2 regions of the Streptomyces sp. DSM 116793 genome follow, and region 1 is predicted to be linked to the other one. Evidence: riboswitches for the same ligand, from Rfam matches in the RefSeq annotation. Region 1 holds a riboswitch; the other holds the start of a gene.
The links. A riboswitch is a leader RNA that binds a small molecule or an ion and turns the genes downstream of it on or off. The one in region 1 is predicted to bind cyclic di-AMP.

Region 1 (14,927 bases):
GGCAAGGACGTCCTGCAGCGCACCCCGGTCGTGGGTCAGCCGCTCTACGAGTCGCTGCACGGCGCCAAGAAGGGGTTCAAGGACGCCTTCGCACCGCAGGGCATGTTCGAGGACCTCGGGCTGAAGTACCTCGGCCCGATCGACGGCCACGACACCGCCGCCGTCGAGTCGGCGCTCCGGCGCGCCAAACGCTTCCACGGCCCGGTCCTGGTGCACTGCCTCACCGAGAAGGGCCGCGGCTACGAGCCCGCGCTCGCCGACGAGGCCGACCGGTTCCACACCGTGGGCGTCATGGACCCGCTCACCTGCGAGCCCCTGACACCCTCCGGCGGCCCGTCCTGGACGTCGGTGTTCGGCGACGAGATCGTCCGGCTCGGCGAGGAGCGCGAGGACATCGTGGCGATCACCGCCGCCATGCTGGACCCGGTGGGCCTGACCAAGTTCGCCGAGCGGTTCCCCGACCGGGTGTGGGACGTCGGGATCGCCGAACAGCACGCCACCGTCTCCGCGGCCGGCCTCGCCACCGGCGGGCTGCACCCGGTGGTCGCCCTCTACGCCACCTTCCTCAACCGCGCCTTCGACCAACTGCTGATGGACGTCGCCCTGCACAAGTGCGGCGTCACTTTCGTGCTGGACAGGGCCGGGGTCACCGGAGCCGACGGGCCCTCGCACAACGGCATGTGGGACATGTCCATCCTCCAGGTGGTGCCGGGCCTGCGGATCGCCGCCCCGCGCGACGCCGACCAGCTGCGCGCCCAGCTGAGGGAGGCGGTGGACGTGTCCGACGCGCCGACCCTGCTGCGGTTCCCCAAGGAGTCGGTGGGCCCCGCGATCCCCGCCGTCGAGCGGATAGGGGGCGTGGACGTGCTGCACCGCGCGGAGCGGCCGGAGGTGCTGCTGGTCGCCGTCGGGGTGATGGCCCCGGTCTGCCTCCAGGTCGCCGAGCTGCTCCAGGCCCGCGGACTGGGCTGCACCGTCGTCGACCCGCGCTGGGTCAAGCCCGTCGACCCGGCGCTCGTCCCGCTCGCCGCCGAGCACCGCATCGTGGCCGTCGTCGAGGACAACAGCCGGGCCGCGGGCGTCGGCGCCGCGGTGGCGCTGGCCCTCGCCGACGCCGAGGTGGACGTCCCCGTACGGCGGTTCGGCATCCCCGAGCAGTTCCTCCCGCACGCCAAGCGCGGCGAGGTGCTTGCCGACATCGGGCTCACGCCCGTCGAGATCGCCGGCCGGATCGGCGGACCGCCCGCCGCCCCGGACGGGCAGGCAGCAGCCAGGCCGGCAGCCAAGGAGAAACACGCATGACCACCCCACCCCCCGCCCACGACACCGGCGACGCCTCCCGGGGACGGACCGCCGGCGGCAAGGAGTTCGACCTCGGCAGGCTCCTCGCGGAGCGCGGCGCCGAGCGCTACGAGCTGCACGGCAGATACGTGAACCCGCAGCTGCCCCGGATGCTGCGCACCATCGGCTTCGACAAGGTCTACGAACGGGCCGAGGGCGCGTACTTCTGGGACGCCGAGGGCAACGACTACCTGGACATGCTCGCCGGCTTCGGCGTGATGGGCCTGGGCCGTCACCACCCCGTCGTCCGCAAGGCCCTGCACGACGTCCTGGACGCCTCGCTCGCCGACCTGACCCGTTTCGACTGCCAGCCGCTGCCGGGCCTGCTGGCCGAGAAGCTGCTCACCCACAGCCCCCACCTGGACCGCGTGTTCTTCGGCAACAGCGGCGCGGAGGCCGTGGAGACGGCGCTGAAGTTCGCCCGGTACGCCACCGGCAGGCCCAGGGTGCTGTACTGCACGCACGCCTTCCACGGGCTCACCACCGGCTCCCTGTCCGTCAACGGCGAGAGCGGCTTCCGGGACGGCTTCGCACCCCTGCTCCCCGACACGCCGATAGCGCTGGGCGATCTGGACGCACTCGCGAAGGAGCTGAAGAAGTCAGACGTCGCCGCCCTCATCGTCGAGCCGATCCAGGGCAAGGGTGTGCACGAGACGCCGCCGGGCTTCCTGCGGGCCGCCCAGGAGCTGCTGCACCGGCACAAGGCGCTGCTCATCGCGGACGAGGTGCAGACCGGCCTCGGCCGCACCGGGGACTTCTACGCCTACCAGCACGAGGACGGCGTGGAGCCGGACCTGGTGTGCGTGGCGAAGGCGCTCTCCGGCGGCTATGTGCCGGTCAGTGCCACGCTCGGCAAGGACTGGATCTTCAAGAAGGTGTACTCGTCGATGGACCGCGTGCTGGTCCACTCGGCGAGCTTCGGGTCCAATGCCCAGGCCATGGCAGCCGGGCTCGCGGTGCTGTCGGTGATGGAGAACGAGCAGATCGTCGCCAACGCCCGGGCCACCGGCGAGCTGCTGAAGTCCCGCCTCGCCGCGCTCATCGACCGCTACGAACTGCTCAGTGACGTGCGCGGGCGGGGCCTGATGGTCGGCATCGAGTTCGGCAGGCCCAGCTCGCTGAAGCTGCGCAGCCGCTGGACGATGCTCCAGGCTGCCCGCAAGGGCCTCTTCGCGCAGATGGTCGTGGTGCCGCTGCTGCAGAAGCACCGGATCCTCACCCAGGTCTCCGGCGACCACCTGGAGGTCATCAAGCTGATCCCGCCGCTGGTCATCGGGGAGGAGGAGGTGGAGCGCTTCGTGGCCGCCTTCACCGCCGTGATGGACGACGCGCACAACGGCGGCGGGCTGATGTGGGACTTCGGCAAGACGCTGGTCAAGCAGGCGATGGCCAACCGGTAGGGGAGGGCCGGAGCGGTGGGTGGCGGTCGGCCGGTGGGCGGTGGCCGGGTCGGTGGACGGCGGTCGCTCGCCGGGCGGTCGCCGACCGGTGGCGGGACGGCCCGCCCCTGGGGCGGGCCGTCAGCGCGGCGGGGGCTTCCGTCCCGGGCCGGGGGCGGGCCCGGGACCGTCCGGCCCTCAGCCCTTGCCGCCGATCTGGAAGAGGAGGAAGAGGAAGCCGGCGAGGAGGTGGCCGGCGAACACATAGATCAGCACGCGCACCCAGATCCCCCGGGGGATGCGGTCCTCGATCGGGTGGTCGGGATCGATCAGGGAGCCCGTGGCGTCCCGCCTGCGCCTCGTGGCGTCTTCCCGTCCGCCTTCAGACATGTCCGCCTCCTGCGGTTCGGCCGCCGCCCGCGGCACCGAGGCAGAGTGCCTCGGCCGGGCTCTGCAGCAGCGTGTGGACGAAGAGCAGCTCGGCCCCGCCCGCGTCGACGGCTGCCAGCCGGTGCGGGGTGAGCGAGTCGAAGTGGGCGCTGTCGCCGGGTGCGAGGACGTGCTCGGAGTCGCCGAGGCGCAACCGCAGCCGCCCCTGGAGCGCGTACAGCCACTCCTCGCCCGGGTGCACCCGGACGATGTCGCTCTGCGAGCCGTGCGGGATGAGCACCCGCAGCGCCTGCATGCCGCGCCCCGGCGCTCCGGCCTGCCAGTACGTCCACCCGCCGGCGCGGCGCGCGGCGGCCTCGGCGGCGCGGACGACGGCGCCGGGCCCCGGCGCGGTCTCGCCGAGCAGCTCGGAGACGGTGGTGCCGTAGGCGCGGGCGAGGGTGAGCAGCAGGGGCAGCGAGGACTGGCGCCGGCCGGTCTCCAGCCGGGACAGATGGGCGGGGGAGAGCCCGGCCGAGCGCGCCGCGGCCTCCAGGGTGAGCGCCGCCCGACGACGCAGCTCCCTGAGGCGGACGGCGACGGCGGGCATGGTCTCGTCGGCGGGGCTCATACCGTCGATGAAGCCAGAGGGGCTGTCTGCGGGGCAAATTTTTTGCCTGTGAGGCAAAAGCAGGTGAGCTGCCCGCGTCGCGAGACCGTGTGACCGGCCGTGGCGGCGCCACGGCACCGGCCCGGTATGCGGAAGGACTTCAGGAGACGCGGGCGGTGGTCGGCCGCGGTCGGCGCGCCGCTCGGACAGGAGGCTTCCGGGTGGCGGCGGGCTGACCCGACTGCTCAGCAGGCGGCTCCCGGACGGGCCTGGACAGCACACGAATACGTTGACCACACTCCGTACCGTCGGAGAATACGTGCACTGGGAAAGGAAATCCGTGAGCAGTGGGGAGCGAACAGAGGCGATACCGGACCAGCCCTCGTCGGATACCGGGCCGCGGCAGGCTGCGGCCGCCGCGCCGGCCCCACGCGGCCGCGGCCCCGTCGTCGCCGCGCTGATGCTGTCGATGGCGCTCTCCGCCCTCGACGGCACGATCGTCTCCACCGCCGTCCCGCAGATCGTCGCCGACCTCGGCGGCTTCTCCGTCTTCTCGTGGCTGTTCTCCGGCTACCTGCTCGCCGTCACCGTGACGCTCCCCCTGTACGGGAAGATCTCCGACACGTTGGGCCGCAAGCCCGTCCTCGTCGTCGGCATCGTCCTGTTCGTCATCGGCTCCCTGCTGTGCGCCACCGCGTGGAACATGGCCGCGCTCATCGCCTTCCGTGTGGTGCAGGGACTCGGCGGCGGCGCGCTCCAAGGCACCGTGCAGACCGTCGCCGCGGACCTCTACCCCCTGAAGGAACGCCCCAAGATCCAGGCCAGGCTGTCCACGGTCTGGGCGACCTCATCCGTGGCGGGCCCCGCCGTCGGCGGCCTCTTCGCCGGTTACCTCGACTGGCGCTGGATCTTCCTCATCAACCTGCCGATCGGCGCGCTCGCGCTGTGGCTGATCGTCAAGCACCTGCACGAACCCTCCCGCGCCACGGCCCCCGGCGCGGGCACCAGGACAGCGAAGGAAGCCGCACCCGTCCAGCGGCCCCGGATCGACTGGGCCGGTGCGCTCGCCGTCTTCGCCGCCGGCGCCCTGCTGCTGACCGCGCTCGTCCAGGGCGGTGTGGCCTGGCCCTGGCTCTCCGCCCCGAGCCTCGCCTTCTTCGGTGGCGCCGCCGCACTCGTCCTCGCCACCGTGGTCATCGAACGGCGGGCCGCGGAACCGATCATCCCCGGCTGGGTGTGGCGCCGCCGCACCATCGCCGCCGTGAACCTCGCGCTCGGCGCCATGGGCCTCCTGTCGGTCGCGCCGACCGTGTTCGTCCCCACCTACGCGCAGTCCGTGCTCGGTCTCGGCCCGATCCCGGCCGGCTTCGTGCTGTCCGCGATGACGTTGAGCTGGCCCATCGCCGCGGCCCTCTCCAGCCGTGTCTACAACCGCATCGGCTTCCGCCTCACCGCCGTCACCGGCATGTCCGTCGCCACGCTGACCCTGTTCGCGTTCCCCTTCCTGCCCTTCCCCGGACAGGCCTGGCAGCCCGCGCTGATGATGCTGGTGCTCGGCGGCGGACTCGGCCTCTTCCAGCTCCCGTTGATCATCGGCGTCCAGTCCACGGTCGGCTGGTCGGAGCGCGGTACCGCGACCGCGTCGATCCTTTTCAACCGGCAGATCGGCCAGAGCGCCGGCGCGGCGCTCTTCGGTGCCATCGCCAACGGCATCCTGGCCGGGCGGCTCGCCCACGCGCACGGGCTCGAACTGCCCGGCGACCTCGACTCCGTGTCGCGCCCCCTCGGCGACCCCGGCTCGCTGAGCGCGGCCGTCGCCGACTACCTGCGCCGCGCCGTGGACTCCGCCGTCGACGGCGTCTTCCTGGGCGCCGCCGTGGCCGCCGTACTCACCGTGCTGGTGCTGCTGTTCGTCGCGCCGCGCCGCTTCCCCGTCATCCAGGAAGAGGGCACGCAGAGGAACCCGGACGCCCCTCTCACGCAGGGTGGCGGCGCCTGAACGACCCGCGCCCGGCACTGCCCCCGGCGGTCCGGGCGCGAGTCCCCGGCCCGATCCGGCGCGCTTTCGGTGCGGCACTCGGATTCGGTGCGGCACTCGGACGCCGGGCCCGCGCACTCCCATTCCGTCGTGCCAAGTCGCTTGACTCGCGCCTGACACCGTGTGCACCTCCCGGCGCCCCCACCTCCCGTCAACCGGGCCCAGCCAGTCAGGGGACAGCGTGCGACAGCGAGCCCGGACGCATCGTCTCCGGTCGGTCCGATCACCCTGGATGTCTTGTCGCCGGAAGAGCCGCGCCATAAGGTGTGGCCACGTTGACGTGATCATGTCCCGGACCCCGCCGCCTCGTTCCAGGAGTGCACGTGCTCGCTGCCCACACAGAGGTCTGCCCCGCCCGTCCGCGCCGGAGGTCCGCCCGGATGCGATTCCTCGGCACCGCCGTGGCGGTCCTCGCGGTGGTCTCCTCCCCCCTGACGGCCGAGAGCACCGCCGCGGCCGCGGCCGTGGACGGCCGCGGCGCACCGGGCCAGGGCGACCCCTACTTCCCGCTCGCGGGGAACGGGGGCTACACCACCCGGCACTACGATCTGGACCTCGCCTACGACCCGGTCACGCGGCGGCTGGACGGCACCGCAGACATCACCGCACGCGCCACCCAGCACCTCAAGACGTTCGACCTCGACCTGTCCGGGCTGACGGTGCGCGGCGTACGGGTGAACGGACGGACGGCACGATGGACGCGTGAGGGGCAGGAACTCGTCATCACGCCCGCGAAGTCGCTCAGGAAGGGGGAGGGCTTCCGCGTCGCCGTCTCCTACGGCGGCGTGCCGGAGAACGTCACCGACCCCGACGGGTCCCCGGACGGCTGGATCCCCACCGACGACGGCGCGTTCGTCGCGGGTGAGCCGCAGGGCGCCATGTCCTGGTTCCCCGCCGACAACCACCCTCTGGACAAGGCCTCGTACACCTTCGAGATCACCGTGCCGGCCGGATACACCGCGGTCGCGGGCGGCGTGCCGACCTCACAGCGGACCAGGGGAGGAAAGACCACCTTCCGCTGGCGCCAGGCCGAGCCCATGGCCTCCTATCTCGCCACCGCCACGATCGGGAAGTTCGACGTCCAGCGGTACACCACCGCCTCGGGCATTCCCGTCTACAACGCGGTGGACCCCCGCGAGGCGGCCGACGCCGCCCCGGCACTCGCACAGATCCCGGCGATCCTCGACTGGGAGAGCAACCTCTTCGGTCCGTACCCCTTCTCGGCCGCGGGCGCCATCGTCGACCACGCCCCGGATGTGGGCTACGCCCTGGAGACGCAGACGCGGCCGCTCTACGACAGGGCGCCGGATGTCGGCACGATCGTCCACGAAACCGCGCACCAGTGGTTCGGCGACTCCGTGAGCCTGACCAGTTGGCAGGACATCTGGCTCAACGAGGGCTTCGCCACCTACGCGGAGTGGCTCTGGGAGGAACAGCACGGCGGGCAGAGCGCCCAGGCCCGCTTCGACGGCTACTACGCCCGCCCGGCCACCAACAGTCTGTGGGCCTTCCCGACCGGGAATCCCGGCGAGGGCGCGAACATCTTCGCCTCGCCCGTCTACACCCGAGGCGCGATGACCTTGCACAAGCTGCGCACGGCCGTCGGCGACGCGCACTTCTTCACCATCCTGAAGACCTGGGCCCGCAGCCACCGCTACGGCCACGGAACCACCGCCCAGTTCATCGCGCTCAGCGAGCAGGTGTCCGGCAAGAACCTCGGCGACCTCTTCCACACCTGGCTCTACACCGCGGGCAAACCCGCCCAGCCGTAGTCCGGGGCTGCGCCGGAAAGCGGGACCGGCGCCCGACGTCCGAAGGGTCTCGGTCCCGGCCTCGCCGAGCCGTGGGAGCACGTGCACGAGAGCGGCGCTCCACCGCGTCGGCGGTGTGTGCACCGGTGGCGTGCCGGCTCGGGAGCGGTGGTGGCCCGCCCTGCCGTGGGGCGGGCGGGCGAGCCCGGTGGGCTCAGTCGCGCAGCCGCTCGTACAGCTTCTCGCGCAGTTCGGGTGTGACGCCCAGGCCGTCGGCCAGGTAGCCCTCCACACCGCCCCAGTTCTTCTCCATCTCGTCGAACGCGGCGGCGAGGTACTCCGCGCGGGCGTCGAAGAGAGGCGACAGCAGCTCCATGACCTCGGCGGACATCGCGTCCGGCGAGGAACTGCTGCGGTGCACCTTGTAACGGCGGTGCGTGGCGTTCGACTTCAGGTAGTCCGCCTCGATGGCGTCCCGCTCGACCCCCAGCGCCAGCAGTGTCACCGCGATGGACAGGCCGGCGCGGTCCTTGCCCGCCGCGCAGTGCATCAGCACGGGCACGCTGCCGTCGGCCAGCGCGCGCAGCACCCTGCCGTGCTCCTTGGTGCGGGTGCGCACCATCAGCCGGTACGACGTGACCATCCGGTGCGCCGCCTTGCCGTCGTCCAGCAGGCCGCGCAGCTCGTCCAGGCTGCCCTCGCGGACCATCGTCCAGAACTCGGCGCCGTGCGCCGGGTCCGTCAGCGGCATGTTCACATGACGGACGCCGTCCAGTGCGACGTCCCTGCCATCGAGCTGGAGGTCGGCCGCGTTGCGGAAGTCGAAGATCGTGTGCAGCCCCAGGGAGGCCAGGTAGCGCGCGTCGTCCTCCGTGGCATGGGCCAGGTGGCCGCTGCGGAACAGCCGTCCGTACCGCACTCGCCGGCCGTCGACGGTGGGCAGGCCGCCCAGGTCGCGGAAGTTGCGCACGCCGGTGAGCTCCGGCTCGGTGGACGGGACCTGCTGCGTCACGGGTGCTCCTCCCGGTCGTGCCGCCGCCGCTCACCGACGGGGCGCGCTGCCGACGATACGGCACCCGGTCCGCGGTGATCTTCCGTGCGGTGATCGAGGCAGGGGCCACAGGCCGACCTGGACTCCGGCCCCGTCGGAGCGAGTGCCGCGGCCATCCCGTGATGCGGCATCTGCCCGAAATGGCAACGTATGCCCAAGTGGCCCTGGAATGCGGATGCCTGGCGCGGGTGGCCGTGAGCAGGATCATAGTCGTGACGGTGGGTGGCGGCCGGGTGCGCGGCAATTCCTCGCGATCGCAATCCCGTTGGGGCGCGCGGAAGCCCGTCGTGCGACGCAGGGTGACCGCCGACCCGGCGATGGATCTTGGGAATGTCCGTATAGCGGGCACACGGCGGTGGCCTGCGGGTTGTGATCGTCATTCCGGTTCGCTTAGCGTCACGCTCACTCCGGGCGGACGCCGAGTCCTGCCACCGCCCGGGAACCGGACACCCACCCACGCCTGGCAGGAGCGGGGGAACCGCACGCAGTACGCCGGTCCGCACTCCGGAACGGCTAGGGGTGAAGCCGCGGACACACCGCGGCCGGGCATCTCCAGCCCGAACCCGACAGCTCACCTCGCAGGCGCCGGAGAGGAAATGCGTCATGCCCGCGAAGGGTAAGCACCGTCGTCCCAAGTCCCAGCGTCTCACCCGCAAGCTCGCCGTTGCCGGCACCGGCAGCGCCGCGCTCGCCCTGCCCCTGATGGCCGCCACGGGCGCGCACGCGGCCCCGGCCGCGGGCCACGTCCACCAGGCGGACGGCAAGAAGGCCGCGGTGGCCACGTACACCGTCAAGCCGCACGACACCCTGGCCAGGATCGCCCACAAGAAGCACGTACGCGGCGGCTGGAAGCACCTGTACCGCCTCAACCACAAGGTCGTCGGCAGCGACCCCGACATGATCCACCCGGGCCAGAAGCTGGTGCTGGGCCACCGGCCCGGTGCTCACGCGTCCAAGGCCGGCACCTCCGCGCCGTCGGCCGCCGGCACCTCCACCGGCCGGTCCTCCGCCGCGAAGGCGACCGACACCGCCGACCAGACCTCCGGTTCCGGTTACACGCTGCCGGTGGACGGCGCCACCCTCGGCACGCCGTGGCACCAGGCGGGCAGCATGTGGGCCAGCGGCTACCACACCGGACAGGACTTCATCGTGCCCTCCGGCACGCCGGTGCACGCCATCGCCGACGGCACCGTCGTCACCGCCGGCTGGGGCGGCGCCTACGGCAACCAGGTCGTGATCAAGCACAGCGACGGCAAGTACTCCCAGTACGCGCACATGTCGGCCCTGAAGGTCTCGGCCGGGCAGACCGTGAAGGAGGGCCAGGAGATCGGCCTCTCCGGCGCGACGGGCAACGTCACCGGCCCGCACGTGCACTTCGAGATCCGCACCACGCCCGACTACGGCTCCGACATCGACCCGTTGGCGTACCTGCGCTCGCACGGCGTCAACGTCTGACCGGCCCGTCCCCGGGGTATGACCCCGGGGACCGTGCACAACTCCGGGTGCCCGCGCGGCTCCCGGTGCCGCGGACGCCATGACTGCGGACTCCTCAGGAGCGGGGGCCCACCAGGGGACGGTGGGCCCCCGCTCGGGCGCTCCGCGGGTCTCCCGCACGCCCTGAGCCGGGCCGGGGGCAACGGCCTCCGGCCCCGCCCGCCGCACGGCCTGGGTCCCGTCCGGCGCGCGTTCGTGCCGGCCTTCCGGCATGGCTTCCCGTGGCCCTCCCGCACGGTCCCGGTGCGGCCCGACGGTGGCGCATCTCACCCGTCGTCAACCCATGGCTACGGTCGCGTAGGTCGAGGGGTGAGGGGGAGGATGATGCGACGTGGGAGAGAAGTCGACACGCTCCAGACCTTCCGGCGCGGCGGTGATCCGTTCGTACGCGGCCCTCGGCGACAGCTTCACCGAGGGCGTCGGGGACCCGGGACCCGACGGTCGCTTCGTCGGCTGGGCCGACCGGCTGGCGGTCCTGCTCGACGAGCACGCGTCCGGCCACCGCTTCCGGTACGCCAATCTCGCCGTGCGGGGCAAGCTCCTGGACCAGATCGTCGCGGACCAGGTTCCCCGGGCCAGGGAACTCGCCCCCGACCTGGTGACCTTCTGTGCGGGCGGCAACGACATCATCCGCCCCGGCACCGACCCGGACGACGTCGCCGAGCGCTTCGAGAAGGCGGTCGCCGAGCTCACCTCCGCGGTCGGCACCGTCATGGTGACCACCGGCTTCGACACCCGGGGCGTGCCCGTGCTGCGCCGGCTGCGCGGCAAGATCGCCACCTATAACGGCCACGTACGGGCCATAGCCGACCGGTTCGGATGCCCGGTGCTCGACCTCTGGTCGTTCAAGTCCGTCCAGGACCGGCGGGCCTGGGTGGCGGACCGGCTGCACCTGTCGACCGAGGGCCACAGCCGGGTGGCGCTGCGGGCGGGTCAGATCCTCGGCCTGGACGTCCCCGGCGACCCCGACAGTCCCTGGCCGCCGCTGCCGCCGCGGACCGTCCTGGAACTCCGCCGGGACGACATCCACTGGGCCCGTGAGTATCTCGTGCCGTGGATAGGGCGCCGGCTGCGCGGTGAGTCGTCCGGGGACCACGCGGTGGCGAAGCGGCCGGATCTGCTGCCGCTTGCGTAGGGGGCGGCCGGGGTTCCGGTCAGCGGGGCCCGCGTTCGCCTGGCGGAGGGCGGCTCCCCCCCGGAGCCCGGCCCGGGTACCCGGGGCGCGTCGAAGGCCGCGGGCCTCGTCGTGGCTGGTCGCGCCCACGCGGCGGAGTCGCGCGATGTCACAGCCCCGCCCCTTCTCGGGCATGCCACGGGCCGTTCGTCGGCCCCCTTTCGGGCGGGCCGGCTGCTCAGGGGTGCCCGGGGCCGGGGGCTCGCAGGCCACGGATCTCGTCATGGCCTGTCGCACCGTTCCCTGCGCCCCTTTCCGGTGCACTCAGGGGTGTTTGGTCGTGTTTGCCTGCTGTGCCGGGATTGGTGTGTGGGTCTTGGAAGCTGAGGGCAGGGGGCTGGGCGAGCTACTAGGGTGACCGGGTGGTGAGAGAGCGGTTGAGTGTGGCGGAGCGGCGCCAGGAGCTGCTGGGCGCCACCGTGGAGCTGATCGCGGCGCGCGGAGTGGACTCCGTGCGCATCGGTGACATCGCCGCGTCCCTCGGCGTCAGCAACGCACTCGTGCTGTACCACTTCTCGACCAAGGAGAAGCTGGTAGCCGCGGCCTTCTCGCACGCCGCCGAGCGCGACCTGGAGCGCCTGGGCAAGCTGGTGCGGCGGCGCACCACGGCGGTGCGGCGGCTGCGGGCCGCGGTGCGCTGGTATGCGCCGATCGGGCCCGCCAAGGGGTGGCGGCTGTGGATCGAGGCCTGGGCGGCCGCGCTGCGCGAGCCCGCGCTGCGGACAGTGGCCCGGGAGCTCGACCGGCAGTGGAAGGCGGCGCTGACCGGAGTGATCGCGGAAGGCGTGGCCGCGGGCGAGTTCCACTGCCCCGACCCCACGGCGGCCGCGCAACGGCTGACGGCGCTCCTGGACGGCCTCGCGGTCCAGGTGACGGCCTACGACGGAGCCGTCCCGCAGTCCAGAGTCCGCCGGTGGGCGGACGAGGCCCTCACCCGGGAACTACACCTGGACCAGCAGGCCTGAGCCCGTCCGCACCCCCTCTGCGACCGCCGACGAACAGAGGCCCAGCAGCACACTCCGCGGCACCCCGGTGGAGACGCCGCCCCGTGACAACGTGCGGCTCCGCCGTGCGGTCGCGCCGAGCCACGACGAGACCCGCACTCCCTGACGACCTCAAGCGGCACCCCCGCCCGGGCTCGCGGCACCGGAAAGGCCGCACACCCGGCCCGGCCCGGGACCGGGCTCACCCGGCGGTGCCTCCACCGGAGCCGACGGACCGCCCGGCACCGGAACGGGCGTCGGATGCCGTGGCCGCCGCACCGGCCGCCGCCCGGTCCCGCACATCGCAGAACTCCTTGAACCCCTGACTGGTCAGCCCGAGCGCCGAGTTCATCCGGGACCGCAGGTTCTCCACGGCAACCATGGCCGTGAGCTCGACGAACCCCGGCTCGCCCAGACTCTCCCTGAGGCGCCCCGCCAGTTCGTCCGTCACCTCGGGCGGCGTCGCGGACACCGCCTCCGCATACGCCATGACATCCCGCTCCAGCGGTGCGAAGAGGTCACTGTCCCGCCACTGCGGGACCGCACGCAGCTTCCCCGGGTCCATGCCGCGGCCGTGGCCGACCCAGTACCCGAAGTCCATGCACCAGGAGCAGCCGATCGCCGCCGCCGACGCCATCTCCGCGAGTACCTTGAGATCCTCGTCGAGCCGGTTCCACTTCCCCAGGGACTGCTCGAACCGGAGGTAGCTCCACAGCAGCCGCGGGTTGTGCGCCATGGCCTTGCCGGGATCGAGCACCTTGCCGTACGTGCGCCGCGAGTACCACTCCATGACGCGGAAGAAGAGGGTGCGGCGCGGACTGAGCGAAACGCGGGCCATGAGGTCCACCTCCTGGACGTGCCATCTGCTGTCACCGGTACGACGGACCGGGCCGCCGCGGATGTGACATCACGGGCGCGGCCCACGCGCGACCAGGCCGGAGCGCATACGCCGCCGGCCGCCCGCTCCGCCCGCCGCGCACGGGGTCCCACACCGCCGGGTCTCCGCTCCTTCGGCCCAGGAACCTCTGAACCGGAGCGCTGTCACCCGAGCAACACATAATGGAAGGTGACGCCGCCGTGTGGCCGCCGCGGGCGGACGGCGACGGCGCACAGGACGTTCATATGGACGAAGGCACGGACAGGGCTCGCGAGGGCGCTGTTCCGACCGATCAGGAGGCGCTGTGACCGGTTCCCGTTCCCTCAGCTCCGGGCTCCGCGCGCTGCGGCCCGCCGCCTTCGGCGCGGATCCGGCAGGTTCCCGGCTCGAGCGCATCCGCAGCTCGCCGAACTTCGCGGACGGCTCGTTCCGGAACCCCGTCGGGGCCCGCACACGCCCCTCCGCTTCCGCCCTGGAGCTGGCCCGCACCTACGTCGGCAGAGACGGACGGGCCCGCCGCGCGCCCCGCCGCCCGGTGCCCGTGCACGAAGGCACCGCCGCCGCCCTCGCGTCCCCGCCGGCCACGGGCCTGCGGCTGACGTGGATGGGCCACTCCAGCGTCCTCGCCGAGATCGACGGCACCCGGGTCCTCTTCGACCCGGTCTGGGGAGAGCGCTGCTCGCCCTTCTCCTTCATCGGGCCCAAGCGGCTGCACCCGGTCCCGCTTCCGCTGGCCGCGCTGGGCCCGGTCGACGTCGTGGTGATCTCCCACGACCACTACGACCACCTGGACCTGCCCACCATAAAGACGCTGGCCGGCACGGACACCCTCTTCGCCGTGCCGCTCGGGGTCGGCGCCCACCTGGAGCGGTGGGGGGTGCCCCGGGAGCGGCTGCGGGAGCTGGACTGGCAGGAGTCCACCAAGGTGGCGGGCGTGACGCTCACGGCCACACCCGCCCGCCACTTCTGCGGCCGCGGCCTGCGGAACCAGCAGAACGCCCTCTGGGCCTCCTGGACGGTCGTGAGCGACCGGCACCGCATCTTCCACAGCGGCGACACCGGCTACTTCCCCGGCTTCCAGGACATCGGCGCGGCACACGGACCCTTCGACGCCACGATGATCCAGATCGGGGCGTACAGCGACTTCTGGCCCGACATCCACATGACCCCCGAGGAGGGGATGCGGGCGCACCTCGACCTCCAGGGCGGCCGGCCCACCGGCGTCATGCTGCCGATCCACTGGGGCACCTTCAACCTCGCCCCCCACCCGTGGGCCGAGCCCGGTGAGGGCACCCTCGCGGCGGCGCGCGACGCGGGGGCGCGGGCGGCGCTGCCGCGGCCGGGCGAGCCGTTCGAGCCGACCGCCGCGGAGCTGCCGGCGGAGCCGTGGTGGCGGGCGGTGGCCAGGGCGCCGGAGGGGGGCTGGGCCGCGGTCGACGGTGCCGGGGCGAAGGGGCCGACGCCTACGGAGGGCACCGGTGAGCCGGAGACGGCACCCGCGGTGAGCTGATCCGGGGGTCCGGTCGGGCTCCGTCCCGACCGGGCTCGTGGTGGTGTGCGCGGTTTCCGGGCGCCGGAGCCGCGGGGCCCGGACGGCCCGGACCCGGGCGGACCCCGGGGTGCCCACCGGGGTGCGTCGTGGGCTCGCGGTGTCGTCGTGGGCTTGTCACGTAGTTCCTCGCTCCCCTTCGGGGAGCCCCGGGCCGTGGGCCGAGTCGGAGGGGGCTTCCGTGGGCCGTGATGTCTCTGTGGGCTGACGTGGTGGTCGTCGGGCTGGTGTGCGAGGGGTCATACCGGAGGAGGGCGTTATCCACCGGAGTTCGTGAACTGTCCGCCACGGGAGCGGCGCCTACAACTACC
Region 2 (14,927 bases), 1.0 Mb from region 1:
ACGGCCAGCGCCAGCACCTCATGGGCGCCGGAGACGCCGGAGCCGCAGTACACGCCGACCTCGCCGCCACCCGCCGCGCCCAGTGCCGCGAAGCGCTCGGCCAGCTCGCGGGCCGGCCGGAAGCGACCGTCCGCGGTGACGTTCTCGGTGGTCGGCGCCGACACCGCGCCCGGGATGTGGCCCGCCGCCTTGTCGAGCGGCTCGACGTCCCCGCGGTAGCGCTCGGCCGCCCGTGCGTCGAGCAGCACACCGGACCGGGCGAGCGCCGCCGCGGCGTCCGCGTCGAGCAGCCCGGACGCCTCGGCCCCACTGTCGGAACCTCCCGTAACCGACCGGGAACCGCCCTCCGCCGACCGCGACATGTCGGAAGCGGACCGCGAACGGCCCGGAATCGGCCGGAAGTCGCCGGCTTCCGGGCGGGTCTCCGGCTGTCCGGATTCCAGCGGTCCCTGCCAGACGCCGAGGCCGCCGTCCAGCACCCGGACCGAGGGGTGCCCCGTCCAGCGCAGCAGCCACCAGGCGCGTGCGGCGGCCCAGCCCTGGCCACCGTCGTAGACGACGACCGGGCGGTCCGTGCGCACCCCGGCCGCGCGCATGGCCGCGCCGAAGGCCTCGATGTCGGGCAGCGGATGCCGGCCGCCCGGCCCTGCGGGGCCGGCGAGCTCGGTGTCCAGGTCGACGTAGACGGCACCCGGGATGTGGCCCTCCAGATAGGCCGGCCGCTGGCTGGGACCGCCGAGCTGCCAGCGCACGTCGAGCACGACCGGAGGTTTGGGACCGGCAGATTCGGCCATGAGTTCGGATGCAGAGATGATGGCTTCCATGAGGCCATCCTTGCGCATGGGGTGGCCCCCTCGCCTCGCTGCGGATACTCTGCTCGGCGACCAGATGCGACCACGGCGCGTACTGGAGTGGACACACGCTGTGCACTTGACCTACATCCGCCGATCATTCAACAGAAAAGAAGAGTCAATAAGAAACAGTCAGAAAACAGAACAGAATCAGAAAAAGGGCCGAACAGTTAAGGCGAGCAGCTCCAGAGCGTGCGGGTGCAATGGGGCACGGCGCCCACTCCCCTGCGCACGGAGCGGCAGCGAAGCGGCACCACGAAGGGTCGAGGAGAGAGTGACGATGACCGAGGCGCTGGGTTCGACCGGCAGACTGGGTGCCCCCGGGCACCCCCGGCGGACACCGGGAACGCCCTGCTGGGTGAGTCTGCTGGTGCACGATCTGGCGGCGACCCAGGAGTTCTACGGAGCGCTGTTCGGCTGGGAGTTCCGGCCCCAGCCCACCGCCACCCCGCTGGGGTACTACGTCGAGGCGCTACTGGACGACCGGGAGGTCGCCGTGATCGGGCAGCTCCCGGGCGAGCGCCGGTTCCCCGTCGCCTGGACGCCCTATCTGGCCGCGGACGACGTGGACCGCACCGCCGAGAAGGTGCGGCTGTGCGGCGGCACCGTCGGCTTCGGGCCGCTGGACGCCGCCGCCGCGGGCCGGCTGGCCCTCGCCTCCGACCCGACCGGCGCCGTGTTCGGCATCCGGCACGCGGCCGCCCATCCGGGCCACCCGGCCTCCGGGGTGCCCGGCGCGCCCGCCTGGACGGAGCTGATGACCCATGAGTCGGCCCGGGTGATCGGGTTCTACCAGGACGTCTTCGGCTGCACGCACAAGCCGAACGTCTCCGCGGGCCCCGACTGCCTGACCCTGCACACGGCGGACGGCCGTCCGGTGGCCTCCGTCCGCGGAGTCGGGGGCGCGCAGTTGCATGACCGCGGCGCCCACTGGATGACGTACTTCGAGACGCTGGACGTCGACGCGGCGGCCGAGCGGGTGGCGGAACTCGGCGGCAAGGTGGTCGAACCGGCCGAGGAGGGCCCGTACGGCAGGGTGGCTACCATCACCGATCCCGAGGGGGCGGCGTTCGCCCTGGTACGCACACCGGGCTGACCGTGACGTACGGGCCGTCCCCGTCCCCGTAGGGGCGCGGGGAACTGCGCGCCAAGCCCCCACCGGCCGGTGGCAGGACATGAGACCGCAAGGGGCACCCCCCTCCAGGGGCGCGGGGAACCGCGCAACCACCCCCCACCGGCCGGCGGCCGAACACGAGACCGCAAGGGACACCACCCCTCCAGGGGCGCGGGGAACCGCGCAACCACCCCCCACCCGCCCGGCGGCCGAACACGAGACCGCAAGGGGCTCGGCCCGGAGGCCCGCCGCAGGCGCAACGGGGGCGCCGCCCACGCGGCGGGGGCACGCGCCCTCACTGCGGATCCGCCCCGGGCGGACCGGGGCGCCGCAGCGCCCCTCAGGTACGTACCTCGAGCAGAGGGACCAACTGCTCCGCGGGCGTCATCGAGCCATGGTTGCCGACCATGGCTGACTCCTTCGGCTCCAGCCGGCTCGCGGTGATAAGAACGTCGTCCCTGGCCGCCGCGATCACATCGCCCAGCCGCGCGTACACCCGCTCGTCGACCGCCGGGCCGAACCAGCCCGCGGCGATCGCCTCGTCCCGTGCCGCCACCCAGAACCGGTCGCCGAGCACTTCCCGCCAGACCGCGAGCACGTCCCCGGCCGCGCCCGGAACCGCGTAGACGTGCCGCGCGCGGCCCTCACCGCCCAGCAGTGCGACGCCGGCGCGCAGCTCCCAGTCGTCGTCGAAGTCGATGCGGTGCCGTTCGTCGAAGGGGATGTCGAGCATGCCGTGGTCGGCGGTGACGTAGAGGACGCTGCGCGGCGGCAGCTGCTCCGCGAGGCGCTGCACCAGGCGGTCGGCGTGGGCGAGCTGGTCGCGCCACTCGTCGGAGTCGACGCCGAAGCGGTGCCCCTTGCCGTCGACGTCCGCGTAGTACGTGTAGACGAGGGAGCGGTCGCCGCCGGCGAGCTGCCGGGCGGCGAGGTCCATGCGCTCCTCGCCGGAGAGCCGGCCGTGGAAGGTGCCGCCGCTGAGGGCCACCTCGGTGAGCGGGGTGGTCTCGAACGTGGGGGACGACACCTGGGCGGTGTGCACCCCGGCGTCGGCGGCCCGCTGGAAGACCGTGGCGTGCGGCTGCCACCGGCGCGGCGCCGTCCACGGGTGCCAGCGGAGCTGGTTCATCAGATCGCCGGTCTCCGGATTGCGGACGGTGTAGCCGGGCAGCCCGTGCACGCCGGGGGGCAGTCCGGTGCCGACCGACGCGAGGGACGTCGCGGTGGTGGCGGGGAAACCGGCCGTGATGGGCCGGCCCGTGCCGCCGCGTGAGCTGTTCAGCAGCGCGGTCAGGCAGGGGGTCTCGTCCGGGTGGGCCAGGAGCTGCTCCCAGCCGAGGCCGTCGATCAGGAAGACACAGGCACGGTCGGCCGGCGCCAGCTCCTGGATCGCGACGGACGTCCCGGGCACGCCCTGGTGGGCGACGAGGGTCGGCAGGAGGTCGGCGAGCGAGCCGGTGCCGTACTCCGGCACCGGGGCGGAGGCGACGGCGAGCGGCTCGGGATCCAGCGCGGGCTGTGTCATCAGTGCCCGGTGTCCGTGCCGGCGGCCGTGGTCGCCTCGGAGAGCGCCTGGGCGAAGGCGAGGGTCTGCCGTACGGCCTCCGGGCCGTCGCCCGCCTCGCTGACCCGCAGGCTGAGGTCGTCGGCAGTGGAGCTGCCCGTGTAGCCGTGGTCCGCCTCGCAATTGGGGTCACCGCAGGCCGCGGGCTCCAGGTCGAGCCGGGACACGGCGCCCCAGCCGATGGTCAGGACCACTTCACGGGGCAGGGTGCCGGGGGTGTACGACTCGGGGTTCGCCACGACCCGGCTGACCACGACCGACGAGATTCGGCCGATCTTCACCGATTCGGTGGAGGTGGTCGCGTACGGCGTCGGCGAGCTGGAGTCCGCCGCCTGCTCGTCGGTGTGGCTGACGATGAACCGGGTGCCGGTGAGCACCAGGACCGTCACATGGCGGCGCACCTCGTTCGCGTCGAAGGTGGTCTCCTGGTGGACCAGGAACGACCCGATGCCCTCGCCGCCGACCGCGGCCTCCACCGCCTCGGCCACGAGGGCCGGGTAGTAGCCGCTGCGCTCGATCGCCGCTCGCAGCCCCTGGGTCGTCGTACTGGTCTTGGCCATGCCGTCCATCCTACGGCCCTGGGGGCCGCCTCAGGTCCCCCAGGAGGCCCGGTGCGCGGGCCCGTCCCCGCGCCTTCGCGCTCGCCCCGGGACGCCCCGGGTCCGCGCGCCTGAGCCGGACGGCCGCGTTCAGTAGGCGGCCATGGTGCGGGGCCCGAGGTCGGTACGGGCGGGTGGCGGGGCGAGGCGCACGGACGCGCCCAGTACGGACGCCCCCCGCGTGGCCACGACCACGGGCTCCAGGGAGACCGCCACCACCTCCGGATGGCCGTCGACCAGCCGGGAGAGGCGGAGCAGCAACTCTTCCAGGGCGGCTGTGTCGACCGGTGCGGAACCGCGCCAGCCGAACAGGAGCGGGGCGGTCCGGATGGACCTGACCACGGCACGGGCCTCGCGGTCGGTGACCGGGATCAGCCGGTGCGCCATGTCCCCGAGCAGTTCGGAGGCGGCGCCGGCGAGCCCGAAGGAGAGCACCGCTCCGGCGGTGGGGTCGATGACGGCGCGCACGACGGTGTCGACCCCGCGCGGCGCCATCGACTGGACGACCGGGAGCAGTTCCCCGGGGCTGCCGAAGGTGTCGGTCAGCTCCGTGTAGGCGCGCCGGAGTTGCTCCTCGTCGGCCAGGTCCAGCCGGACGCCGCCCAGGTCGGCGCGGTGCCGCAGATGGGGTGCGGTGGTCTTGAGCGCCACCGGGTAACCGAGCTCGGCGGCGGCCCGCGCGGCCTGATCGGGGCCCGGCGCGGGCAGGGCGGCACGGAGCGGGATGCCGTAGGCGCCGAGCAGTTCGCGGGTGTCGCCGGGGGCGAGCGTGGCTCCGCGCGGATCGTTCCCCGAACGCTCCAGGAGGTCCTGGATCAGCTCCGCGGCCCGCTTCGCGTCGATGTCGTCGTAGTGCGGCACCCTGCCGGGGTCGGCCGCCTCGCGGCGCCACTGCGCGTACCCCACGGCCTCGGCGAGCGCACGGACGGCGCGCTCGGCTGCCGGGTAGGCGGGGATGCGGCGGTCGGGAGCGGTCTCCGGGCCGGGGGCGCGGACGGTTTCGGGGGCAGGGTGGTCGCGGGCGGCTTCAGGGGCAGGGTGGTCGCGGGTCGCAGAGGGTTCGACGGCAGCGGAGGACTCGGGGGCACGAGAGGACTCGGGGGCCTCGGCGGGCTCGGCGGGCTCGGCGGTGTCAGAGGACGGGGTGGTCTCGGCGGGCCCGGGCGGCTGCTCGCGGGCCGGCGGGGCGGGGCGGCGCGGGCCCGTGCTGGTGGCCGCGGACAGGGCGGCGGCCAGGCCGCCCAGCTCGACGTGGACCACGGAGAGGGGCTTGTGCGGGTGGGCCGCGGCGGCGGACCGGAGCGCCGCCGCCAGTACCCCGTCCGCCGCGGGTCCGCCGTCCACGGCGGGGATCACGGTGACGACCACGGCGTCGCAGTCGGGGTCCGCCAGGGCCTCGCACAGCGCGGCGTGGAAGTCGTCCGGGGTCGCCGACGTCGTCAGGTCCCGGGGCCGCAGCGGGCGCAGCCCCTCGGAGAGGCAGGCGTCGTAGGTGAGCAGCCCCAGGGACTCGGAGTTGCCGAGGATCGCCACCCGGGGCCCCGCGGGCAGCGGCTGCCCGGCGAGCTGGAGGCCCGCGTCGACCAGCTCGGTGATGGTGTCCACCCGGATGACACCGGCCTGCCGGAGCAGCGCGGAGACCGTCGCGTGGGGCAACCGGGTGGGCTGCACGGCGTGCCCCGTGGGCGCGCTTCCGCCGTGCCGGGCGCCCTGCACCACGACGAGCGGCTTGACGGCGGCGGTGCGCCGGGCGAGGCGGGTGAACTTGCGGGGGTTGCCGATCGACTCCAGGTACATCAGCGCGACGTCGGTGTCCGGGTCCTCGTACCAGTACTGCAGGACGTCGTTGCCGGAGACGTCGGCGCGGTTGCCCGCGGACACGAACGTCGAGAGGCCCACCGCGCCACCGCCGCGCCGGTGCAGCCGGGACAGCAGGGCGATGCCGGTCGCGCCGGACTGCGCGAACAGGCCGATCCGCCCCGGCCGTGGCAGCTGTGGGGCGAGCGAGGCGTTCAGGAGTACGTCCGGGGCGGTGTTGACGATGCCGAAGGCGTTGGGGCCGATGATCCGCATGCCGAAGGAACGGGCCTGGCGGACCAGCGCCCGCTGCCGCTCGAGGCCCTCCTCCCCGCTCTCCGCGTAGCCGGCCGAGAGCACCACGAGCCCCTGCACGCCGTGCGCCCCGCACTCGTCGGCCACCTCGGGCACCCGGGACGCGGGCACCGCGACCACCGCCAGGTCGACGGGCCCGTCCAGCTCGGTGAGGGCCCGGACCGCGGGCACGCCGTCGAGCGAGGTCAGCTCCGGCGGGAAGGCGTGGTTGACGGCGTACAGACGGCCGGTGAAGCCGGCGTCGCGGATGTTGGCCAGCACGCTGCGGCCGACCCCGCCCGGGGTCCGGCTGACGCCGATCACGGCGACGGCGCCCGGCCGCAGCAACCGCTGCACGGAGCGCGCCTCGGCCCGCTGCTCACGGGCGAGCTGGACGGCGCGGGACCCCTCGGTGGGCGCCAGGTCCAGCTCCAGGAGCACGACACCGTCCTCGAAGCTGCGCTTCTGCTGGTAGCCGGCGTCCGTGAAAACCTTGATCATCTTGGTGTTGGCGGGCAGCACCTCGGCAGCGAACCTCCGGATGCCGCGCTCGCGCGCCACCGCGGCGATGTGCTCCAGCAGCGCGGAGGCCACCCCCCTGCCCTGGTGTGCGTCCTGCACCAGGAAGGCGACCTCGGCCTCGTCGGCCGGCTGCCCGGCCGCCCTGCGTGCGCCGTCGATGCGGTCGTAGCGCACGGTCGCGATGAACTCGCCGCCCACCACGGCCGCGAGCCCCACCCGGTCCACGAAGTCATGGTGGGTGAAACGGCGCACGTCGTTCGCGGAGAGCCGGGGGTACGGGGCGAAGAAACGGTAGTACTTCGACTGGTCCGACACCTGCTCGTAGAAGCTGACCAGGCGGTCCGCGTCGTCGGCGGTGATCGGCTTGATCCGCGCGGTGCCACCGTCGCGCAGCACCACGTCGGCCTCCCAGTGCGCGGGGTAGGCGTGCCGGTCCGACGGGCTCTGCATGGGGTCAGGGTACGGCGTACGGGGGCGTGTCTCCGGGTGGGACGGGGCGGGTGGCGGGGTGTGCGGCTGCCGTCTCCGGGGGCGGGGCGGGAGTGCGCGCGGGGGCGGGCGCCCCAGGCTGAACCGGGGCGGGCTGTGGCCAGGGCGCGGGTGACTCGGGGCGAAGCGGGGCCGCTGCGCGAGGGCACTTCCGCGGACGGCACGGGTGGAGCGCGGCCGGAGCCGCGGGGGCATCGCTCGTGTTCGGTGGGGCCGCCCCGGCGCTCCGGACCCGTGTGCGACACTGGTCTAGACAACTACCGGGAGTCATCGCCACGCCGTCGGCCAGACGGCACGCACGGGACCCTTGCCGGACACGCCGGGACACTCCGAGACACTCGAAGGGCAGCAACACCATGGCTGAGCGCCGCGTCAACATCGGCTGGGCCGAGGGGCTTCACGCCCGACCCGCCTCCATCCTCGTCCGGGCGGCCACCGCCTCGGGCGTGCCGGTGACCATCGCCAAGGGCGACGGCGCTCCGGTCAACGCCGCGTCCATGCTCGCGGTGCTCGGCCTGGGGGCCCAGGGCGGTGACGAGATCGTCCTCGCCTGCGACGCGGAGGGCGCGGACGCAGCCCTGGACCGCCTGGCGAAGCTGGTCTCCGAGGGGCTGGAGGAGCTGCCCGAGACGGTCTGAGGGTTCCAGCCGCCCGTCACCCTTGCCGCGCCCGCCGGACGCCTCCGTTCCGGTGGGTGCGGCTTTCGCGTTCTCCGGGCATGGTGCGCGCCCTCCGGGCATGGGCACGTGGTTCAGCGCAGGGGCGCGTTGTTCAGGGCATGGTGGCGTTGTTCAAGGCATGGTGGCGTGGTTCAGGGGTCATGGGCGGTCTGTTCAGGATCATGGGCGGGTTGTTCAGTACACAGGCGGCTTGTTCGGGCATACAGGTCACGTCTCCGGACACCCGGGCTCCACGCCCTCCCGGTGCTTCGGCCCGGTGCCGCGGCCCGGTACGGCGGCCTCGGTGAATCGGCCCGGAGAGTTCGGCCCCGGTGCATCGGACCGAGCGCGTCGATTTTTCGCATTCCGGGCCGGTGAATGTGCTGTGGCAATGCATAGAGGCACATGAGAAGGCGCCTGCGGGATACCGAAAGAAGGCCCCGCCATCGCACGCGTTCACACACGACACGCATAACCGGCCACGGCGAATTCCGCCGCCGCCCACACATGGTGCACGGCACGGATACCGGCCGTATACGAATTCATCGCCAGCTTCGTTTTTACGGGGTTCCTGTTAAAGGCAGTACCCTGCCGCGTGTACGGCGTGTTACGAAGCCCTCACGCGGTCGGGGCGGGCGGGGGTCCTGGGGAAGCGCAGGCGGTGTGCCGGGATGCCCCGTTCGGTGTGCACGGCGGTCACCGCGCGGGCCCGTTCGGCGTCGCCGCGGGCCACGGCGTCGAGGATCGCGGCGTGCTCCGCCCAGGACTCCGCGGGCCGCTCGGTCACGTCGACGGTGTACATCCAGGAGACCTTGTGCCGGAGCTGGGTGAGCAGCGAGGTGAGTCCGGGGCTACCGGAGGCCTGGGCCAGCGTCTCGTGGAACCAGCTCTCCAGCGAGCGCAGATCCTCGCCGTGACCTCGCCTGACACGGTCGTGGCCCAGGCGTACCAGCCCCCTGAGCACCTTCAGATGGGCCTCGGTGCGGCGCTGCGCGGCACGGGCGGCGCCCAGCGGTTCCAGCAGCATACGGATCTCCAGGAGGTCGGCGGCCTCCTGCTCGGTGGGCTCGGCGACACAGGCCCCGGCGTGCCGGCGGGTGACGACGAAGCCCTCCGCCTCCAGGGTGCGCAGCGCCTCGCGCACCGGGATGCGCGAGACGCCGTAGCGCCGTGCGAGGACCTCTTCGGTGAGCCGGCTGCCGCGTTCCAGCAGGCCGGAGACGATGTCGTCCCGGATGGCCGTGCATACCGACTGCGCGGGAATGCGCATGACCGGACCTCCGCCTTGATCCCCGCGAAAACGCGGCCCAATGAAGCCTGTTCGGCGACTCTATTGCAGACAGCCGCATTTGCCGAAGGGTGGCGGGGAACCATGGGTATTTTTTGGACTCGGTCCTGACACCGCCGGGTGCGGTGTCAGGAGGCGGGCGTTCGGCACCGGGCGCTGCCGTATTTCCTTTCGGCGGTCCCCGGCTTCGGTTCGCAAAGGGACGGTGGTCGGCCCTGGGGCAACCATCACCCCGGGGAAGCCGTCGCCCGCGGGGAGCCGTCACCCCGCGGGGAGCCGTCGCCTCGGGGCTCAGTCGTCTCCACGGGAGCAGCGGTGGTTCCCGGTGATCAGACGTCGACCCCGTGGGAGCGGAGGTAGGCCACCGGGTCGATGTCCGAGCCGTAGTCGGGCGTGGTGCGGGCCTCGAAGTGCAGATGGGGGCCCGTGGCGTTGCCGGTCGCGCCGGAGAGGGCGATTCGCTGCCCCGGGGCGACGCTCTGGCCGACGGCGACGCCGATGGAGGACAGATGGCCGTACTGGGTGTACGTGCCGTCGTGCATCCGGATGACGATGTTGTTGCCGTAGGCGCCGCCCCAGCCGGCCTCGACGACGGTGCCGGCGCTCACGGCGTGCACCGGGGTGCCGGACGCCGCGTGGAAGTCGATGCCCGTGTGGCTGCCGGAGGACCACAGGGAGCCGCCCGTCCGGTAGCCCGTGGTGATGTACGAACCGCTGATCGGGACGGTGTAGCCGGTGCTCCTGCGCACCGCGGCGCGGGCGGCCCGCTTCTTGGCCGTGCGGAGCTTGGCCACCTTGGCCTCGGCCTTCCGCTTGGCCTGCGCCGCGGTCCGTGCCGCCTTCTCTTCGGCCGCGCGGCGGGCCGCGGCCTCGTCGGCGGCCCGCCGCTGGGCGGCCGCCTGCGCGCCGATCCGGTCGGCCGTCGTGGCGCCCGCCAGGAGGGCCCGGGTCAGGCCGGCGTCCTCGGGCGGCCGCTGCGCGGCGAGTGCGGGGGTTGCGGTGAGGCCACCGATGACGCCGGTGGCGGTGAGTGCGGCGATGCCTGCCGCGTACGCGGTGGAGCGCACGAGGCGGCCTGGTCGGCGGTGCTTCCCGGTGACACGGGTGAACGCCATGAAGCGGCTGGTCCTTTCCCTCCTTCTCGCCTGCCGGGTTAGCTGACGGGTTCGGAGCAGGAAGGTCTCCTACGGACACCCCCTCGGGAAGGGAGTCCGATTCACCCCGGGACATGTTGGGTCCCCGGCTCCCCCGGCTCGCGCCGTGTGGGGACTCGGCGATGGCTGCCCGGCACCGCGGGCGCGGCGCAGGTCCGACGAACAGCCGGACCGACGCTAAAGGGGACATCTCCAGACCAACAAACAGATCAGCCCTTTTGTAGCGCATGCCACAGGGGCAGACTGGCTTTCTTCCTGTCAATTCGGACAGCGGGTGGGTGAATTCGGGGTGTTTGCCGGTGCCACGGGTGGTGATTGTGGTAGGCGCGGGCGGTGCACGGGCGTACGCGGACGAGCGGGCGTACGGAGTGAGCGGGCGTACGCCGTGAGCGGGCGGCCGGGCGGCATGCGGCGTGCGGCGGGGCCGGGCGGTGGGCGGCGGGTGGGTGTGTTTGCCGTATGCGGCGAGCCGGCGGCGTCCCGCCGAGCGTCCGGCCGTACGCGGCGACGGCGCCCCGCGGAAGACCGCTGGGGCGCCGTCCCGTCACGTCCGGGGTGCGGGGTGCCGTCAGCCGGAGACCACCGTGACCTCGCCGATCCCCAGCGCCCGTACGGGCTCCTCGATCTGCGCGGCGTCCCCGACGAGCACGGTGACGAGCCGGTCCACCGGGAACGCGCTGACGACTGCGGCCGTGGCCTCCACCGTGCCCGTGGCGGCGAACCGCTGGTAGAGGTGGCCCTGGTAGTCGTCCGGAAGGTGCTGCTCCACCTGGTCGGCCAGCGTGCCCGCGACGGCGGCGGCGGTCTCGTACTTGAGGGGGGCGACGCCGACCAGGTTCTGCACGGCGACATCGCGCTCGTCGTCCGTGAGTCCGTCGGCGGCGAGGTCCCGCAGCACCTTCCAGAGGTCGTCAAGGGCGGGGCCCGTGGACGCCGTGTCGACCGACCCGGAGATCGCCAGCATGGCGGCGCCGGCGGCCCCTTCGGGCGACGACGGCGCGGACGAGCGCAGCACCTGGCTGAAGGCCCGCACGCCGTACGTGTAGCCCTTCTCCTCGCGCAGCACCCGGTCGAGCCGGGAGGTGAGCGTGCCGCCGAGGCAGTAGGTGCCGAGCACCTGGGCGGGCCAGACGCGGTCATGGCGGTCGGGTCCGATCCGGCCGATCAGCAGCTGCGTCTGGACGGCGCCGGGCCGGTCCACGATCACCACACGGCCCCGGTCGTCTGCGATGATCGGCGGCACCGGGCGGGGGGCGGCGGTGTCACCGGTCCAGGACCCCAGCGTGTCGGCAAGCACCGTGTCCAGGTCGGTGCCGGTGAGGTCGCCGACCACGACCGCGGTGGCCGTCGCCGGGCGTACGTGCTTCTCGTAGAAGGCGCGCACCGCACCGGCGTCGATGGCGGCGACGGTCTCCTCGGTGCCCTGCCGGGGCCGCGACATGCGCGACGTCGCCGGGAACAGCTCCCTGGAGAGCTCCTTGGCGGCACGGCGGGCGGGGTTGGCCATCTCGTGCGGGATCTCGTCCAGGCGGTTGCGCACCAGGCGCTCGATCTCGCTGTCGGCGAAGGCGGGCGCGCGGAGGGCGTCCGCGAGCAGGCCGAGCCCCTTGGGCAGCCGGGAGGCGGGCACCTCCAGGGAGAGCCGCACTCCCGGGTGGTCGGCGTGCGCGTCCAGCGTGGCGCCGCAGCGCTCCAGCTCGGCGGCGAAGTCCTCCGCGGAGTGCTTGTCGGTGCCCTCGGAGAAGGCGCGCGCCATGATGGTGGCCACCCCGTCGAGGCCCTCGGGCTCCGCGTCCAGGGGGCTGTCGAGCAGCACCTCCACGGCGACCACCTGCTGGCCGGGGCGGTGGCAGCGGAGCACCGTCAGGCCGTTGGAGAGCGAGCCGCGCTCGGGGGTGGGGAACGCCCAGGGCCTGGCCGCGCCGGGCTGGGGCTGGGGGTGGAAGTCCATCGTCGTGCCCTGTTCTGACGTCGCGGCCTCGGTCACTTCGCCGCCTCCTCGTCCTGGTCGGTGCTGTCGGCGGCACCCGCGGCCGCTGCGGTCTCTCCCGTCGCTCCGGTCTCCGCGGTGTCACCGGCGTCCCCGGCGTCTTCGGTGGGTTCGTAGACGAGCACTGCGCGGTTGTCCGGGCGCAGCCGGGCCCTGGCGGCCTCCTGGACCTCCTCGGGGGTGACCTCCAGGGCGCGCTGCACGGCGGTCAGGGCGAGCTGGGGGTCGCCGAAGAGCACGGCGTAGCGGCAGAGTTCGTCGGCGCGGCCCGCGACGGTGCCGAGGCGGTCCAGCCACTCGCGCTCCAACTGCGCCTGCGCGCGCTCCATTTCGCCGGGGGTGGGGCCCTCCTCGGCGAACCGCGCCAGCTCCTCGTCCACGGCGGCCTCGATGACGGGGATCTCCACGTCGCCGGAGGCCTTCACGTCCAGCCAGCCGAGCGAGGGCGCCCCGGCCAGCCGGAGCAGCCCGAATCCGGCGGCCACGGCGGTGCGGTCACGGCGCACGAGGCGGTTGTAGAGCCGCGAGGACTCGCCGCCGCCGAGGACGGTCAGGGCCAGGTCGGCGGCGTCGCACGCGCGCGTGCCGTCCTCCGGGAGGCGGTAGGCGGCCATCAGGGCGCGCGCCGGGACCTCCTCCTCGACGACCTCGCGGAGCTGCTGGCCGATGGTCTCCGGCAGGGCGCCGTCCCGGGGCGCCGGCTTGCCGTCGTACGCGGGGATGCTGCCGAAGTACTTCTCGACCCAGGCCAGCGTCTGCTCCGGGTCGATGTCGCCGACGACGGACAGGACGGCGTTGTTGGGCGCGTAGTAGGTGCGGAAGAACTCCTGGGCGTCCTCCAGGGTGGCCGCGTCCAGGTCGGCCATCGAGCCGATCGGCGTGTGGTGGTAAGGGTGACCCTCCGGGTAGGCCAGGGCCGTCAGCTTCTCGAAGGCGGTGCCGTAGGGGACGTTGTCGTAGCGCTGGCGGCGCTCGTTCTTGACGACGTCGCGCTGGTTGTCCAGGGACTGCTGGTCGAGCGCGGCGAGCAGCGAGCCCATCCGGTCCGCCTCCAGCCACAGGGCCAGCTCCAGCTGGTGCGCCGGCATGGTCTCGAAGTAGTTGGTGCGCTCGAAGCTGGTGGTGCCGTTCAGGGAGCCGCCCGCGCCCTGCACCAGCTCGAAGTGGCCGTTACCGCGTACCTGCTTCGAGCCCTGGAACATCAGGTGCTCGAAGAGGTGCGCCAGGCCCGTACGGCCGGTGACCTCGTGGCGGGAGCCGACGTCGTACCAGAGGCAGACCGCGGCGACCGGGGTCAGGTGGTCCTCGGAGAGCACCACGCGCAGGCCGTTGGCCAGGCGGTGCTCGGTCGCTGTCAGGCCGCCGGAGCCGGCCTGCGCTGTGGCCGTGTGACCCATGGGCATGTACGTCCCTTCGATCGCGAAAGCTGTGGAAACCCCCTGCGGGGTGTCGGGCGACGGGCGCCGGTCCGCCCACTGTATGCAAGCGTGCAGACACCTCGCGAAGTTCCCGCTCCGGCGGTGTCGCGGCCGGGCCCGGCCGGGTCACGGTCCGCGTTGTCCGTGGGGCGGTCCACAATGGAGCGCGTCAGACCCTCGTCCGGTCCCGGCAGTACCGGCAGTATCCGTGAAGGAGCCGCGCAGCGATGGCCCGCCGCAGCACGAAGACCCCGCCGTCCGACGACCCGTTCGAGGAGCGGATCCTCGACATCGACGTCGTCGACGAGATGAAGGGCTCCTACCTCGAATACGCGTACTCGGTCATCTATTCGCGGGCCCTGCCGGACGCGCGGGACGGCATGAAGCCGGTGCACCGCCGCATCGTCTACCAGATGAACGAGATGGGCCTGCGCCCCGACCGCGGCTATGTGAAGTGCGCCCGCGTCGTCGGCGAGGTCATGGGCAAGCTCCACCCGCACGGCGACGCGTCGATCTACGACGCCCTGGTGCGCATGGCCCAGCCGTTCAGCATGCGCCTGCCGCTGGTCGACGGGCACGGCAACTTCGGCTCGCTGGGCAATGACGACCCGCCCGCGGCCATGCGCTACACCGAGTGCCGGATGGCGGACGCCACCTCCCTGATGACCGAGTCGATCGACGAGGACACGGTCGACTTCAACCCGAACTACGACGGGCAGGAGCAGGAGCCGGAGGTCCTCCCGGCCGCCTATCCGAACCTCCTGGTGAACGGCGCCTCGGGAATCGCCGTCGGCATGGCGACGAACATGCCCCCGCACAATCTCCGCGAGGTCGTCGCGGCCGCCCGCCACCTGATCAGGTACCCGGGCGCCGACCTGGAGACGCTGATGAAGTACATCCCGGGCCCCGACCTGCCCACCGGCGGCCGCATCGTCGGCCTCTCCGGCATCCGGGACGCCTACGAGACGGGCCGTGGCACCTTCAAGATCCGGGCGACGGCCTCCGTGGAGAACGTCACCGCCCGCCGCAAGGGCCTGGTCGTGACCGAGCTGCCCTTCGCGGTGGGCCCCGAGAAGGTGATCGCCAAGATCAAGGACCTGGTCGGCGCCAAGAAGCTGCAGGGCATCGCGGACGTCAAGGACCTCACGGACCGTGAGCACGGCCTGCGTCTGGTGATCGAGATCAAGA

Region 2: another riboswitch for cyclic di-AMP. It lies ahead of ACSMXW_RS28390 (M23 family metallopeptidase); the one in region 1 lies ahead of ACSMXW_RS32695 (LysM peptidoglycan-binding domain-containing M23 family metallopeptidase).

Annotation. Positions count from the first base shown of each region.
Region 1 is NZ_CM170494.1:8,281,517-8,296,443, forward strand. It holds gene dxs (1-deoxy-D-xylulose-5-phosphate synthase) at 1-1,302, shown strand, start outside; gene ACSMXW_RS32665 (aspartate aminotransferase family protein) at 1,299-2,741, shown strand; gene ACSMXW_RS32670 (DUF6126 family protein) at 2,919-3,110, opposite strand; gene ACSMXW_RS32675 (helix-turn-helix domain-containing protein) at 3,103-3,720, opposite strand; gene ACSMXW_RS32680 (MFS transporter) at 4,067-5,698, shown strand; gene ACSMXW_RS32685 (M1 family metallopeptidase) at 6,118-7,509, shown strand; gene ACSMXW_RS32690 (tyrosine-protein phosphatase) at 7,703-8,500, opposite strand; cyclic di-AMP (ydaO/yuaA leader) riboswitch at 8,981-9,139, shown strand; gene ACSMXW_RS32695 (LysM peptidoglycan-binding domain-containing M23 family metallopeptidase) at 9,143-9,994, shown strand; gene ACSMXW_RS32700 (SGNH/GDSL hydrolase family protein) at 10,365-11,168, shown strand; gene ACSMXW_RS32705 (TetR/AcrR family transcriptional regulator) at 11,570-12,172, shown strand; gene ACSMXW_RS32710 (carboxymuconolactone decarboxylase family protein) at 12,393-13,028, opposite strand; gene ACSMXW_RS32715 (MBL fold metallo-hydrolase) at 13,372-14,577, shown strand.
Region 2 is NZ_CM170494.1:7,231,671-7,246,597, reverse strand. It holds gene ACSMXW_RS28425 (sulfurtransferase) at 1-824, opposite strand, end outside; gene ACSMXW_RS28420 (VOC family protein) at 1,132-1,947, shown strand; gene ACSMXW_RS28415 (alkaline phosphatase family protein) at 2,306-3,490, opposite strand; gene ACSMXW_RS28410 (DUF5998 family protein) at 3,490-4,098, opposite strand; gene ACSMXW_RS28405 (bifunctional acetate--CoA ligase family protein/GNAT family N-acetyltransferase) at 4,219-7,191, opposite strand; gene ACSMXW_RS28400 (HPr family phosphocarrier protein) at 7,587-7,868, shown strand; gene ACSMXW_RS28395 (GntR family transcriptional regulator) at 8,497-9,159, opposite strand; gene ACSMXW_RS28390 (M23 family metallopeptidase) at 9,507-10,292, opposite strand; cyclic di-AMP (ydaO/yuaA leader) riboswitch at 10,305-10,463, opposite strand; gene ACSMXW_RS28385 (M16 family metallopeptidase) at 10,900-12,282, opposite strand; gene ACSMXW_RS28380 (M16 family metallopeptidase) at 12,315-13,724, opposite strand; gene ACSMXW_RS28375 (DNA gyrase/topoisomerase IV subunit A) at 13,967-14,927, shown strand, end outside.